Aquabacterium sp. OR-4: one gene and its partners. The protein of the gene in region 2 interacts with the protein of the main gene of each other region in a pairwise test. Links are inferred from orthologs where the notes say so. Each region holds a gene or a part of one and is shown on either strand. Other genes may lie near its edges.

Region 1 (3,967 bases), 140 kb from region 2 along the record:
AGCGCAGGCCGTCGGCCTGCAGCGCCAGCCCGGCCAGCTGCCAGTGCGGCGTGCCGGGCAGCGTGGCGTCGCGCCAGTCCAGCATGCCGCGCTGCAGTTGCAGGCGTTCGAGCGAGAACTGCCAGTCGCCGGGTGCTGCGGTGGCGGGGGGCGTGGCTGGCTCAGAGGCCGATGCCGCGGCTGGTGCCGCGGCAGCCTGGCCGTGCGGGCCATTGCTGGCGGCCGCGGCCGCCGGGCTGGCCAGGGCCTGCCAGTTCAGCCGACCGTCGGCGTGGCGGCTGAGCGTGAGCTGCGGGTCGTCGATGCGCAGCGTGCCCAGCGCCACGCGGCGCGCCAGCGGCTGCACGTCGCGCAGCTCCAGCGCCAGCTGCGTCCAGCCGGCCAGGGCGGCACCGTCGCGGGCCTGCAGCGCCAGATCGTCCAGGCGCAGCCCGCCGCGCAGCTGCACCCGCGGCGGGCCCTGCGCGGCCTGGCTGAAATCGATGCTCAGCCGGGTGGACAGGCGCCCGCGCGCCACCCGCAGCGCCAGCGCGGGCGGCTGGTAGACCAGCCAGGGTGCCAGGTCGAGGCCGTCGAAGCCGATGTCCAGAGTGGCCTGGCGGGTCTGCGCAAAAGGCAGCGCCTTGCCGCCGCTGTCGATGGTGGTGCCGTCGATGCGCAGGCGCAGCCGTGGCTCGGTGTGCACGGCCACATCGGCCGGCAGGTTCGACAGGAAGGGCAGGCCCAGCGACAGCGCCTCGATGCGGTGGCGGCGGCCGGCGGGCCGGTCGTCGAGCGTGATCTCGCCGTCGTCGAGCTGCAGGTTGTAGATCGCAAAGCGGGCCGGCGCGGCCGCGGGTGGTTGATTGGGCGCCGGCGTGGCCAGGCGCTGCAGCAGGTCGTCGATGTCGCTGCGGCCCGCAGCGGTGCGGGCCAGGCGCAGGCGCAGCGATTGCAGCTGCAGCGATTGCAGCACCGGCGCGCGGTGGCGCAGCGAGCTGGGGGCCACGGTGATCGCCAGGCGCCCCAGTTCAAGCTGCGGCAGCGCCGCGTCGGCCCCGCCGGCGCCCGAACCCGGCGCGTGGCCGATGCGCAGCTGCTCGATGCTCAGCGCCAGTTGCCAGGGCCGAACCTGCACCGCGCCCACGCTGACCGGGCGGCCCAGGGCCGCGCCCAGGCGCAGCGGCAGCTCGTGGCGCAGCAGGGCCGACAGCGCCGGCGGCAGCGCCCAGGTGATCAGCGCGGCCAGCAGCAGCAGCACGCCCGCGGCCAGCACCAGGCGCCGCGGCCAGCGGCGCGGCCGTGGCGGTGGCGGTGGCGCTGGCGCTAGCGATGAGGCGGCGCTGGCCTGGGCGGAACCGGCCGGCGCGGCGGTGGCAGCGGTGGCGTCAGGCCCGGCAGTCATCGTGGCGCGACAGCGGGCGCAGGGGCGATCAACAAGGCCGGCGGGCGATGCGGGGTTGCGGGCTCAGCCGGCCGGCGGCACCGGCGGCGGCGCGTCGGCGTCGGCGTCGGCGTCGGCCTCGGTGTCCGGGGCGGCGCTGGCGGGCACCCGGTAGCGCTCGCTGGCCCAGGCGCCCAGGTCACCCAGGCGGCAGCGCTCGCTGCAGAACGGGCGCCAGCGGTTGCCGGGCGCAAACACCGCCGGCTGGCCGCAGGCCGGGCAGGGCACGTGGCGGATGCCGGCCTGGGTGGCGTCGCGGTTCATGCGCACAGGGTCAGCTCGAGCGGCGCATCGGCGCCGGCCGGGCGCAGCCGGCCGTCGCCGTCCACCCGCATCAGCCGCACCGACACCATCAGGCGGTGGCCGGTGATCTCGGGCACCAGGCCGCTGTCGCCGTCGATGCGCAGGCGCAGCAGCTGGTAGCTGCGGCCCTGCGGCAGGCTTTGCTGGAACTGGCCGGCGGTGCTGGCCACCATATGCGGCACACCGCTTTCGCGCAGCAGCTGCAGCAGCAGCTGCAGGGCGCCGGCCAGCGGCGCCAGCGTGTTCACCCAGCCCAGCAGGTCCTGGCGGCGGCGCCCGGCATCGAGCTGCTGCCAGGCGTAGTAGGCCGGCAGGTCGAACTCGCAGGTGCCGCCGGGAATGCTGATGCGGCTCTTGACGCTGGTCAGCCACTCGTTGCCGGCCAGCGCCTGGCCGGCCTTGCCGGTCTGGGCATTGAGCTGCTCGAAGGCCTGGTCGAGCCGGGCGATCAGCGATTCAAGCGCCTGGCCCTGCACCTGCGGGTTGTCGCGCAGGCTGCCCAGGTGGCTGCGGTGGCGGTCGAGGTCTTTCAGCAGATCGGACTTGAGGTCCGAGCGCGAGGCCACCTCGACGATCTCGAACAAGGACACCAGCGCGAAATGGTGGTCCACCGGCGCGTCGCGAACGATCAGCTGGCCCAGGCGGTCGAACAGGTGTTCGAGGCGCAGCATGGTGCGCATGCTCTCGTTGAACGGGTACTCGTACAGGACCAAGGCCGGGTTCCTCATGTGCCCCGGGTGCCGGGGCCATCTGCCCGGGATTGTTCCACAGCGTGGTGCCATGGCGCCGCACGGTTTGCGCCGGCCCGGCCGTGTCTTGCCGGTGTTAGGTGGCCGTTGGCGGGCTGTGCGCGGCCCCGGCCGGCGGCAGCCAGCGCTGCCACAGCGCATCCACCTCGGCCTGCAGCGCGGCCAGCGAGAGGCCGTCGTTCAGGATCACGGCGTCGGCGATGGCGCGGCGGGCCTCGCGCGTGGCCTGCAGCGCGATGACGTGCCGCACCTGGGCCGCGGGCCAGCCCGAGCGCTGCATCACCCGCTGCACCTGGGTGTCGGCACTGCAGTCGACCACCAGGATGCGGTCGCAGCGGCTGCGCCAGTGCGCCGACTCGGTGAGCAGCGGCACGTCGTAGACGATGGCCGGGCAGCCGGCGGCCTGCGCGGCGGCGGCCTGGCGGCGGGTCTCGTCGCCGATCATCGGGTGCAGCACGGCCTCGAGCCGCTGCCTGGCCTCGGGATCGGCCAGCATGCGCTGGCGCATGGCCGCGCGGTCGAGTGCGCCGGTGGCATCGGCCACCGTGTCGCCAAAGGCCGCGCGCAAGGCCGGCATCGCGGCGCCGCCGGCGGCCGTGAGCGCGTGCGCAATGGCATCGGTGTCGACCAGCGTCGCCCCCAGCGCCACCAGGCGCGCGGCTACCGTGCTCTTGCCGCTGCCGATGCCGCCGGTCAGGCCGATGGCCAGCGGCCGGCCTGCCGCGGCGCTCAGGCCACCGGCCACAGGGCGCCCAGCTGCGCGCCGAAGAACAGCGCCGCCACGCCGCCGCCGGCCAGGTAGGGGCCGAACGGGATCGGCACCTCGCGGCGGTGGCCACGAAAGCCGATCATGAACAGCCCCACCGCCGCCCCCACCGCGCTGGACAGCAGGATGATCGCCGGCAGCGCCTGCCAGCCCAGCAGCGCGCCCAGCCCGGCCAGCAGCTTGAAATCGCCCTCGGCCATGCCCTGGCGGCCCCGCAGCAGCCGATAGCTGGTGGCCACGAACCACAGCGAGAAATAGCCGAAGAACAGGCCCAGCGCCGAGTCGGCCAGGCTCACCGGAATCCAGCCCTGCCAGGCCGCCACCAGGCCCAGGCCGGCCAGCGGCAGGGTGAGCTCGTCGGGCAGCAGCGTGGTGTCGAAGTCGATCAGCGCCGCCGCCAGCAGCAAGGCGATGGCGGCGCAGTACACCAGCGCCATGGCGCCGCTGCCGGCATGCCAGGCGGCGGCGGCGAACAGCAGGCCGGTGAGCGCCTCCACCGCCGGGTAGCGTGCCGAGATGCGCGTGCCGCAGGCCGAGCACTTGGCGCGCAGCCGCAGCCACGACAGCAGCGGGATGTTCTCGTGCCAGGCGATGGCGTGGCCGCAGGCCGGGCAGCGCGAGCGCGGCTTCGACAGGCTGAGCTCGGGCAACGCCTCGAGCTCCTGGCCCAGCAGCTGGGCCTGGGCGGCCAGCGCCGCGCGCCGTGCCGGCGTGCTGCCCGGCAGC
Region 2 (3,774 bases):
CGTCGAGCTCGCGCGCCGCCTCGGTGCCCATGCGCTGTCGCCACGCGACCACCGCGGGGCTGTCTGTCGTCGGGCTTGGGGTCGTAGCGACTGGCTGGCGGGGCGGGCGGCTCGTCGTCGCCTTGCTCGGCTGCGCCCGGCTTGATCGGCATGGTCGGCTTGGCCTTTGGCGCCTTGGGCTCGGGCACCGGGGCGTACACCGCGGTCTTGTGCGCCACCGCATCGATCTGCGCGTGCGCCGGGAGGCCTCCATCGACCAGCCACTGCTCGGGCGCGCGGCCCAGGCGTTGCTCGACCTGCTCGACCATCGGTACGAGTTGCGCCATGTCCGAGCCCGCCATCACCGCATCGACACCGACGATGACCTGGCTCGCGCAGTCGGTGGCCAGTTGCAGGTTGTACGCCGGGCGCCAGCCGCCGTCGGCCATCTTCATCACGCTGGCCTGCGCATCGGTGGTGCTGGCGCGGGCCTCGTCGGCACTGCGGCCATTGCGGCGCTTGGCCTCTTGCAGTTCGGGCAGCCGTGCCAGCGCTTGCTGCAAGCGCTGCTCGCGCTCGACGGCGGCACGCTCACGCGCTGCACGCGAGCGCCGGCTGGCCCCGCCGGGGTCAGCGAGCGCCTCCTCGCGCAGCGTGCGCACCATCTCGCCGGCCTTGGCCTGGTGCTCGCGCAACGTGCCCTGGCGCTTGAACGGGGCCGCGCCCGCCGAGGCCCGCACCCGCATGCCATCCTGCGCCACCCGCACCAGCCGGATCAGCCCCGCCGAGGCCAGCACCGCCACGTTGTCCGTCAGCAGCCGGTCCATCAGCGCCACCTGGGTGCTGCGAAAGTCGTTGAGCAGGTGGTAGTTCACCGGCACGCTGCCACAGATCCAGCGGTACGCGTGGTGCTCCTGCATCAGCCGCGCCAGCTCGCGCCCGCTGCCCACGCCTTCGAGCGTCGCATACAGCCACAGCGCGAACAGCACCCGCGGATCCGTCGCCCGCCGTCCGGGTGCAGCACCGCGGGCCTTGATGCCCGCCAGCAACGCGCTCAGGTCCTGGCGCTCAACGTAGGCCCAGACCATGCGCGCCCGATGCTCCGGCGGCAGCAGCGCCTCCAAGTCCAGCGCTCGCAACTCCAACTGCTGCCGGTTGGGTTCGTGGATTCGTGCCGCGCCTGCTCGCTGACCAGCAGCCCTCGCAGCTTCCGGCTGCGGGCCTGCAGGCACCTCACCAAACAGATCACCTTCGCCCGACCCGCTCACTTCCGTCTTGTTCGTCCTTCGCCTCAAGCGGATCTCGTGCCAGCTCGGGCAAAAAGATCTCAGCCTCTGAGCCAAAGGCGGGGCCGCGGGCGGCCGACGGGTCGAGGCAACTGAATGGCGCGGAGGTAGCTTTCGCGATCCGTGGCGAATTCAAGCAGATGACCGTCTGCAGTGCGCCGACCTTGACGCCGAGCGACCGGTAAGCGGCCTGGGTTTCGAGCGTCACCTGATGGTCGTCAACTGACACCTGACCTTGCGGCCAGACCGCGCCCGAAACCATCAGAGGCGCGTCACAAGCACCAAGCCCCGCAGCGCGACGTCTCGCACTGCGGGGCTTGCGAACTTCAGCTGGCGCACGGTCGCGCAAGGCCATCCGGCCTTGCACGCGCGGGCTCAATCCGCCTGCTTGCGCAGGAAGGCCGGGATCTCGATCTCGTCCATGCCGTTCGACGACAGGGCTTCCACCTTGGCCGCGGCCTGGGTGCGGGCCGAGCGCCACACGCTGGGCGTGCTGAGGTTGCTGTAGTCGTGCGCGGTGGTGCCGGGCAGGCCCTGGCCCTGGCCGCCCATTTGCGCCACGGTGTTCAGGATCGGCAGGTTGTCGGTGCCGGTGCGCAGCGCGGCGGCCGGCTGCACCACGGTCAGCGGTGCAGCCTGCGGCTTGCGCTGGCACAGGCCGGTGGCGATCACGGTCACGCGCATCTGGTCGCCCAGGCTGTCGTCATAGGCCGCGCCGTAGATGATGTGCGCGTCATCGGCGGCATAGCGGCGGATGGTGTTCATCGCCGCCTTGCTTTCGTTCAGGCGGAAGTTGGTCTTGCTGGCAGCAATCAGCACCAGCACGCCGCGGGCGCCCGACAGGTCGATGCCTTCCAGCAGCGGGCAGGCCACGGCAGCGTCAGCCGCCTTGTTGGCGCGATCCGGGCCGCTGGCAGTGGCCGTGCCCATCATGGCCTTGCCGGGCTCGCTCATCACGGTCTTGACGTCTTCGAAGTCGACGTTTACCAGACCGTGCATGTGGATGATGTCGCTGATGCCGCCCACGGCGTTTTTCAGCACATCGTTGGCATGCGCAAAGGCCTGATCTTGCGTGATGTCGTCGCCCAGCACTTCGAGCAGCTTCTCGTTGAGCACCACGATCAGGCTGTCGACGTTGGCTTCGAGCTCGCTGGTGCCCGAGTCGGCCTGCTTCATGCGGCGCGGGCCTTCAAACTCGAAGGGCTTGGTCACCACGCCCACGGTCAGGATGCCCATCTCCTTGGCCACCTTGGCCACCACCGGCGCGGCGCCGGTGCCGGTGCCGCCGCCCATGCCGGCGGTGATGAAGACCATGTGCGCGCCTTCCAGCGCCGTGCGCACGCGGGCCTCGGCCTCGTGCGCGGCCTCCTTGCCCTTGTCGGGCTTGCCGCCGGCGCCCAGGCCGTTGTCGCCCAGCTGGATCAGGGTGTGCGCGCTGCTGCGGTTGAGCGCCTGCGCGTCGGTGTTGGCGCACACAAACTCCACGCCCTGCACACCCTGGCTGATCATGTGCTCGACGGCGTTGCCGCCGCCGCCTCCCACACCCACCACCTTGATGCGGGTACCTTGGTCGAATTCTTCGATCATTTCGATGGGCATGGAGACCTCCTGTGTCTAGTCAAGCAGTTGCCGTTGATTGGGTTGCTTCGGCGCTGCCGAAGCGGTCGTGTCTCGGGACGTGAACCGTCCCTGTTAGAAATTGCCGAGAAACCAGTCCTTGGCGCGGCCGACGATGGTCTTCACCGACCCCGCCTGCTGCGCCACCTTGTGCCCGCGTGCACGGGCGATGCGGGCCTCTTCCAGCAAGCCCATCACGGTGGACGAGCGGGGGTTGGCCACCATGTCGAACAGGGCACCGTGGTACGTGGGCACGCCCTTGCGCACCGGCTTGAGGAAGATGTCTTCACCCAGCTCCACCATGCCGGGCATCACGGCGGAGCCGCCGGTGATGACGATGCCCGAGCTGAGCAGCTCTTCGTAGCCCGATTCGCGGATGACCTGGTGCACCAGCGAGTAGATCTCTTCGACGCGCGGCTCGATCACGCCGGCCAGCGCCTGGCGGCTGAGCATGCGCGGTGCGCGGTCGCCCAGGCCGGGCACCTCGAGCGCCTCGGCCGGGTCGGCCAGCAGTTGCTTGGCCACGCCGTACTCGACCTTGATCTCCTCGGCGTCCTTGGTGGGTGTGCGCAGCGCCATCGCGATGTCGCTGGTGATCAGGTCGCCGGCGATGGGGATCACCGCGGTGTGGCGGATCGAGCCCTCGGTGTAGATGCTCACGTCGGTGGTGCCGGCGCCGATGTCGACCACGGCCACGCCCAGACTCTTCTCGTCGTCCGTCAGCACGGCGGCGGCGCTGGCGCTGGGGTTGAGCACCAGGCGCTCCACCTCCAGGCCGCAGCGGCGCACGCACTTGAGGATGTTCTCGGCCGCGCTTTGCGCGCCGGTGACGATGTGCACCTTGACCTCGAGCCGCGAGCCGCTCATGCCGATCGGCTCCTTGACCTCGTGG
Region 3 (3,965 bases), on a different replicon or contig from region 2:
CCGCGATGGGCGTGACGGTCGCGATGGGCGTGACGGCCGCGATGGCCGCGAAGCACCGCGCGACGGCGAACGCGATGGCCGCCGTGGTGACGGCCCGCGTGGCAAGCAGCGCGGCCAGGACCGCGGCGAGCGCAACGACCGGCCGCAGGAGCGTGGCCCCAAGCAGGGCGGCCAGCGCGGGCAGGGCCAGCAGGGCCAGGGCCAGCCGGCCGGGCCGCAGGAGCGCCGTGAGCGCCCCGACCGTGCAGAACGTGCCGACCGGGGTGATCGCGCCGAGCGTCCGCCGCGTGACCGCGAGTCGGACGAGTTTGCGCGCATCCCGAACCCGCTGATCCAGACCTTCGACAAGCGTGCCATCCGCGAGGCGCGCCAGCCCAAGCGCGAGTACGCCGAGGACGGCCCGATCCCGAACCCGCTGGAGCAGACCTACGACAAGCGCTTCGTGCAGAAGCAGAACCCGTTTGCCCGCAAGGGCAAGGGCGGCGGCGGTGGTGGCGGTGGTGGTGGTGCTGGCGGCGGCCAGCCCGACCCGATGAAGACCTCGGTGGGCTACATCGGCGCCGATGCCTTCGTGCGCAAGTTCCAGAACGACAACCGCGGCGGCGGCGGTGGAGGTGGAGGTGGTGGTGGTGGTGGTGGTGGTGGTGGTGGTGGTGGTCGCAAGCGCGGCCGCCGCTGACCCGGTGCTTTCACCCCGTCGCGCTAGAATGCGCGGTTAACCCTCAAGTCCTTGATTCAGGAGCATTTCATGGCCATCGAACGCACCCTCTCGATCATCAAGCCTGACGCCGTCGCGAAGAACGTGATCGGCCAGATCTACGCCCGCTTTGAAGGCGCCGGCCTGAAGGTCATCGCCGCCAAGATGGTGCACCTGTCGCGTGGCGAAGCCGAACAGTTCTACGCCGTGCACAAGGCCCGTCCGTTCTTCAAGGACCTGGTCGACTTCATGGTCTCGGGCCCGGTGATGATCCAGGCGCTGGAAGGTGAAGGCGCCATCGCCAAGAACCGTGAGCTGATGGGCGCCACCGACCCCAAGAAGGCCGAGAAGGGCACCATCCGTGCCGACTTCGCCGACTCGATCGACGCCAATGCCGTGCACGGCTCGGACGCCCCGGAAACCGCCGCTGTCGAAGTGGCGTTCTTCTTCCCCGGCATGAACGTCTACGCTGGCCGCTGAGCTTGGCTCCCCCCGAAGCGCCTTCGGCGCCTCCCCCCAGGGGGCGCCGCCAGCGGCCCGGCGGAGCCGGTTCCGCGGCGGCCGCTGGGTGGGCTGCGGTGCTTGGCGGATCGGGTAGCCTTTCTCGCTGCTCTGTACCGTGAGCCTGGTCAACCTGCTCGACTTCGATCTCGACGCGCTGACGGCGTGGTGCGGGACGCTGGGCGAGAAGCGCTTCCGCGCCGTGCAGCTGTTTCGCTGGATCCACCAGAAGGGCGCGCGCGATTTCGACCAGATGAGTGATCTGGCCAAGTCGCTGCGCACCAAGCTGCAGGGCACGGCCGTCATGCGGCCGCTGCCGGTGGCCAGCGAGCAGGCCTCGGCCGACGGCACGATCAAGTGGCTGTTCGACGTGGGCGCGGGCGATGCCGTCGAGGCGGTGTTCATCCCCGAGGACGACCGTGGCACGCTGTGCATCAGCTCGCAGGCCGGTTGCGCCGTGGGCTGCCGCTTCTGCTCCACCGGCCACCAGGGCTTCAGCCGCAACCTTGGCACGGGCGAGATCCTGGCCCAGCTGTGGTTTGCCGAGCACCATCTGCGCCAGCGCCTCAAGCTGCCCGCTGGCGAACGCGCCATCACCAACGTGGTGATGATGGGCATGGGCGAGCCGCTGCAGAACTACGCTGCGCTGGTGCCCGCGCTGAAGGTGATGCTCGACGACCATGGCTACGGCCTGTCGCGGCGGCGCGTCACCGTGTCGACCTCGGGCGTGGTGCCCATGATCGAGCGCCTGAAGGCCGATTGCCCGGTGGCGCTGGCCGTCTCGCTGCACGCGCCCGACGACGCGCTGCGCGACCAGCTGGTGCCGCTGAACCGCAAGTACCCGCTGGCCGAGCTGTTTGCGGCCTGCCAGGGCTATCTGGCGGCGGCGCCGCGCGACTTCATCACCTTCGAGTACTGCATGCTCGACGGCGTGAACGATTCCCCCGAGCAGGCGCGGCAGCTGATCGCGCTGGTGCAGGGCCGTGCCGGTGCGCCGCGCGTGCCGTGCAAGCTCAACCTGATTCCGTTCAACCCCTTCCCGGCCTCGGGCCTGCACCGCTCGCCGCGCGAGCGGGTGCTGGCCTTTGCCCAGGTACTGCAGGACGCCGGCATCGTGACCACCATCCGCAAGACCCGCGGCGACGACATTGCCGCCGCCTGCGGGCAGTTGGCCGGCGAGGTGCAGGACCGCACCCGCGCCGCCGAGCGCCTGACCCGCCCGGAGGTGCAGGTGGTGCGCCTGGTGCCCGGTGCGGCCAAGCCGCCGCCCGCGGCCGGGCCCGCCGCGCCATGATGCGCGCCGCCGCTGCGGGGGTCGTCCTGGCCGCTGGCCTGCTGCTGGCGGCCTGTGCCGCCGGCCCGGAGCGCCTGCCGGCCGATGAGCCGCGCGCCATCGCCACCGCCTCCGACCAGACCGATGTCGACCGCCGCGCGCAGGTGCGGCTCGAACTGGCCAGCGCCTACTTCGGTCGCGGCCAGCTCGACACCGCGCTGGACGAGGTCAAGCAGGCGCTTGCCATCAACCCGCAGTCGGCCGATGCCTACGGCCTGCGTGCGCTGATCTACGGCGCCATGGGCGAGAGCCGGTTGGCCGAAGACAGCTATCGCCGCGCATTGGCGATCAACCCGCGCGACGGCGGCCTGCTGCACAACCAGGGCTGGTTCTATTGCCAGCAGAACCGCCAGGCCGAGGCTCAGGCGCGTTTTGCCGAGGCCCTGGCCCAGCCGCAGTACCGCGATGTGGCGCGCACCCAGCTGGCGCGCGGCATCTGCTTTGGCCGCGATTCGCGCTGGACCGAGGCCGAGGGCGCGCTGATGCGCGCCTACGAGCTCGACCCCGCCAACCCGGCCGTGGGCATCAACCTGGCCGAGGTGCTGTACCGGCGTGGCGAGCTCGAGCGCGCGCGCTTTTACGTCGGGCGTCTGAACGACAACCCGGCGCTGGTGAATGCCCAGACCCTGTGGCTGGCCGCACGCATCGAGCACAAGGCCGGCCGCATCCAGCCGGCGCGACGCCTGGGCGACCAGCTGCGCTCGCGCCATCCGCAATCGCCCGAAGCCGCGCTGTACGAGCGCGGGCAGTTCGATGACTGAAGCTTCTGTCTCGCCGGGCTTGTCGCCTGCCCATGCCGCTCAGGCCGTGACTGCCGATGCCGCGGCGGCCGGCGCCATGCTGCGCCAGTTGCGCGAGGCGCAGGGCATGCACATCGCCGCGCTGGCCACGGCCATCAAGGTCACGCCGGCCAAGCTGGATGCGCTGGAGGCCGGTCGCCTGGGCGAGCTGCCCGACCTGACCTTTGCCCGCGCGCTGGCCCAGACCGTGTGCCGCGCACTCAAGGCCGATGCAGCGCCGGTGCTGGCGCGCATGCCCGGCGCAGTGGCCAGCCGCCTGGAGCGCGTGGACGAAGGCCTGAACACGCCGATGCCCGAGCGCGGCCATGGTCTGGCCTGGGGCGCCTGGTCGACCTGGTCGGCCTGGTCCGAATGGGCGCCGTGGCGCCGGCCCGTGCCCTGGCTGGCGGCCTTGCTGCTGTTGGCAGCGGCCGCGTTCGTGCTGGTGCCACGCCAGCTGGCCGAACCGCTGGGCGCCACGCTGCCGGGCGGCGATGCCGCCTCGCCGGCGCCGGCCGTGCTGCCTGGTGCGGTACCGCCTGGTGCAGTGCCGCCTGCTGCGGCACAGACCGCTGCCGTGCCGGCCGAGCCGGTGCAGGCCGCCGCGCCGCTGGCCGCGCCGCTGGCCGAGCCGGTGCCCGCGGCGTCGGCGGCT

Evidence for each region. Proteins that work in one complex are often made in the same cells at the same time.
Region 1: the proteins of ftsZ (region 2) and zapD interact in binary tests that used the Escherichia coli proteins (3 or more experiments, as listed by UniProt). The link is inferred for Aquabacterium sp. OR-4 from one-to-one orthologs.
Region 3: the proteins of ftsZ (region 2) and rlmN interact in binary tests that used the Escherichia coli proteins (3 or more experiments, as listed by UniProt). The link is inferred for Aquabacterium sp. OR-4 from one-to-one orthologs.

The regions. Positions count from the first base shown.
Region 1 is NZ_JAOCQD020000002.1:1,606,817-1,610,783, reverse strand. The notes cover bases 562-3,537. They hold zapD (cell division protein ZapD), read right to left. Parts: upstream 2,440-3,537; coding sequence 1,684-2,439; downstream 562-1,683. Other genes in these bases: N4G63_RS19340 (prepilin peptidase), read right to left, coding at 3,205-3,537; coaE (dephospho-CoA kinase), read right to left, coding at 2,552-3,220; N4G63_RS19355 (DNA gyrase inhibitor YacG), read right to left, coding at 1,448-1,687; N4G63_RS19360 (DUF748 domain-containing protein), read right to left, coding at 562-1,384. Outside these bases: more of N4G63_RS19360, read right to left, coding at 1-561; more of N4G63_RS19340, read right to left, coding at 3,538-3,967. UniProt on the Escherichia coli protein: Cell division factor that enhances FtsZ-ring assembly. Directly interacts with FtsZ and promotes bundling of FtsZ protofilaments, with a reduction in FtsZ GTPase activity.
Region 2 is NZ_JAOCQD020000002.1:1,466,115-1,469,888, forward strand. What follows is about bases 753-3,535. They hold ftsZ (cell division protein FtsZ), read right to left. Parts: upstream 2,865-3,535; coding sequence 1,641-2,864; downstream 753-1,640. Other genes in these bases: N4G63_RS18690 (hypothetical protein), read right to left, coding at 1,225-1,494; ftsA (cell division protein FtsA), read right to left, coding at 2,958-3,535. In the rest of the region: more of ftsA, read right to left, coding at 3,536-3,774. UniProt on the Escherichia coli protein: Essential cell division protein that forms a contractile ring structure (Z ring) at the future cell division site. The regulation of the ring assembly controls the timing and the location of cell division.
Region 3 is NZ_JAOCQD020000001.1:2,258,714-2,262,678, reverse strand. The notes cover bases 431-3,404. They hold rlmN (dual-specificity RNA methyltransferase RlmN), read left to right. Parts: upstream 431-1,316; coding sequence 1,317-2,492; downstream 2,493-3,404. Other genes in these bases: N4G63_RS09815 (helix-turn-helix domain-containing protein), read left to right, coding at 3,285-3,404; pilW (type IV pilus biogenesis/stability protein PilW), read left to right, coding at 2,489-3,292; ndk (nucleoside-diphosphate kinase), read left to right, coding at 749-1,177; N4G63_RS09835 (pseudouridine synthase), read left to right, coding at 431-679. Outside these bases: more of N4G63_RS09835, read left to right, coding at 1-430; more of N4G63_RS09815, read left to right, coding at 3,405-3,965.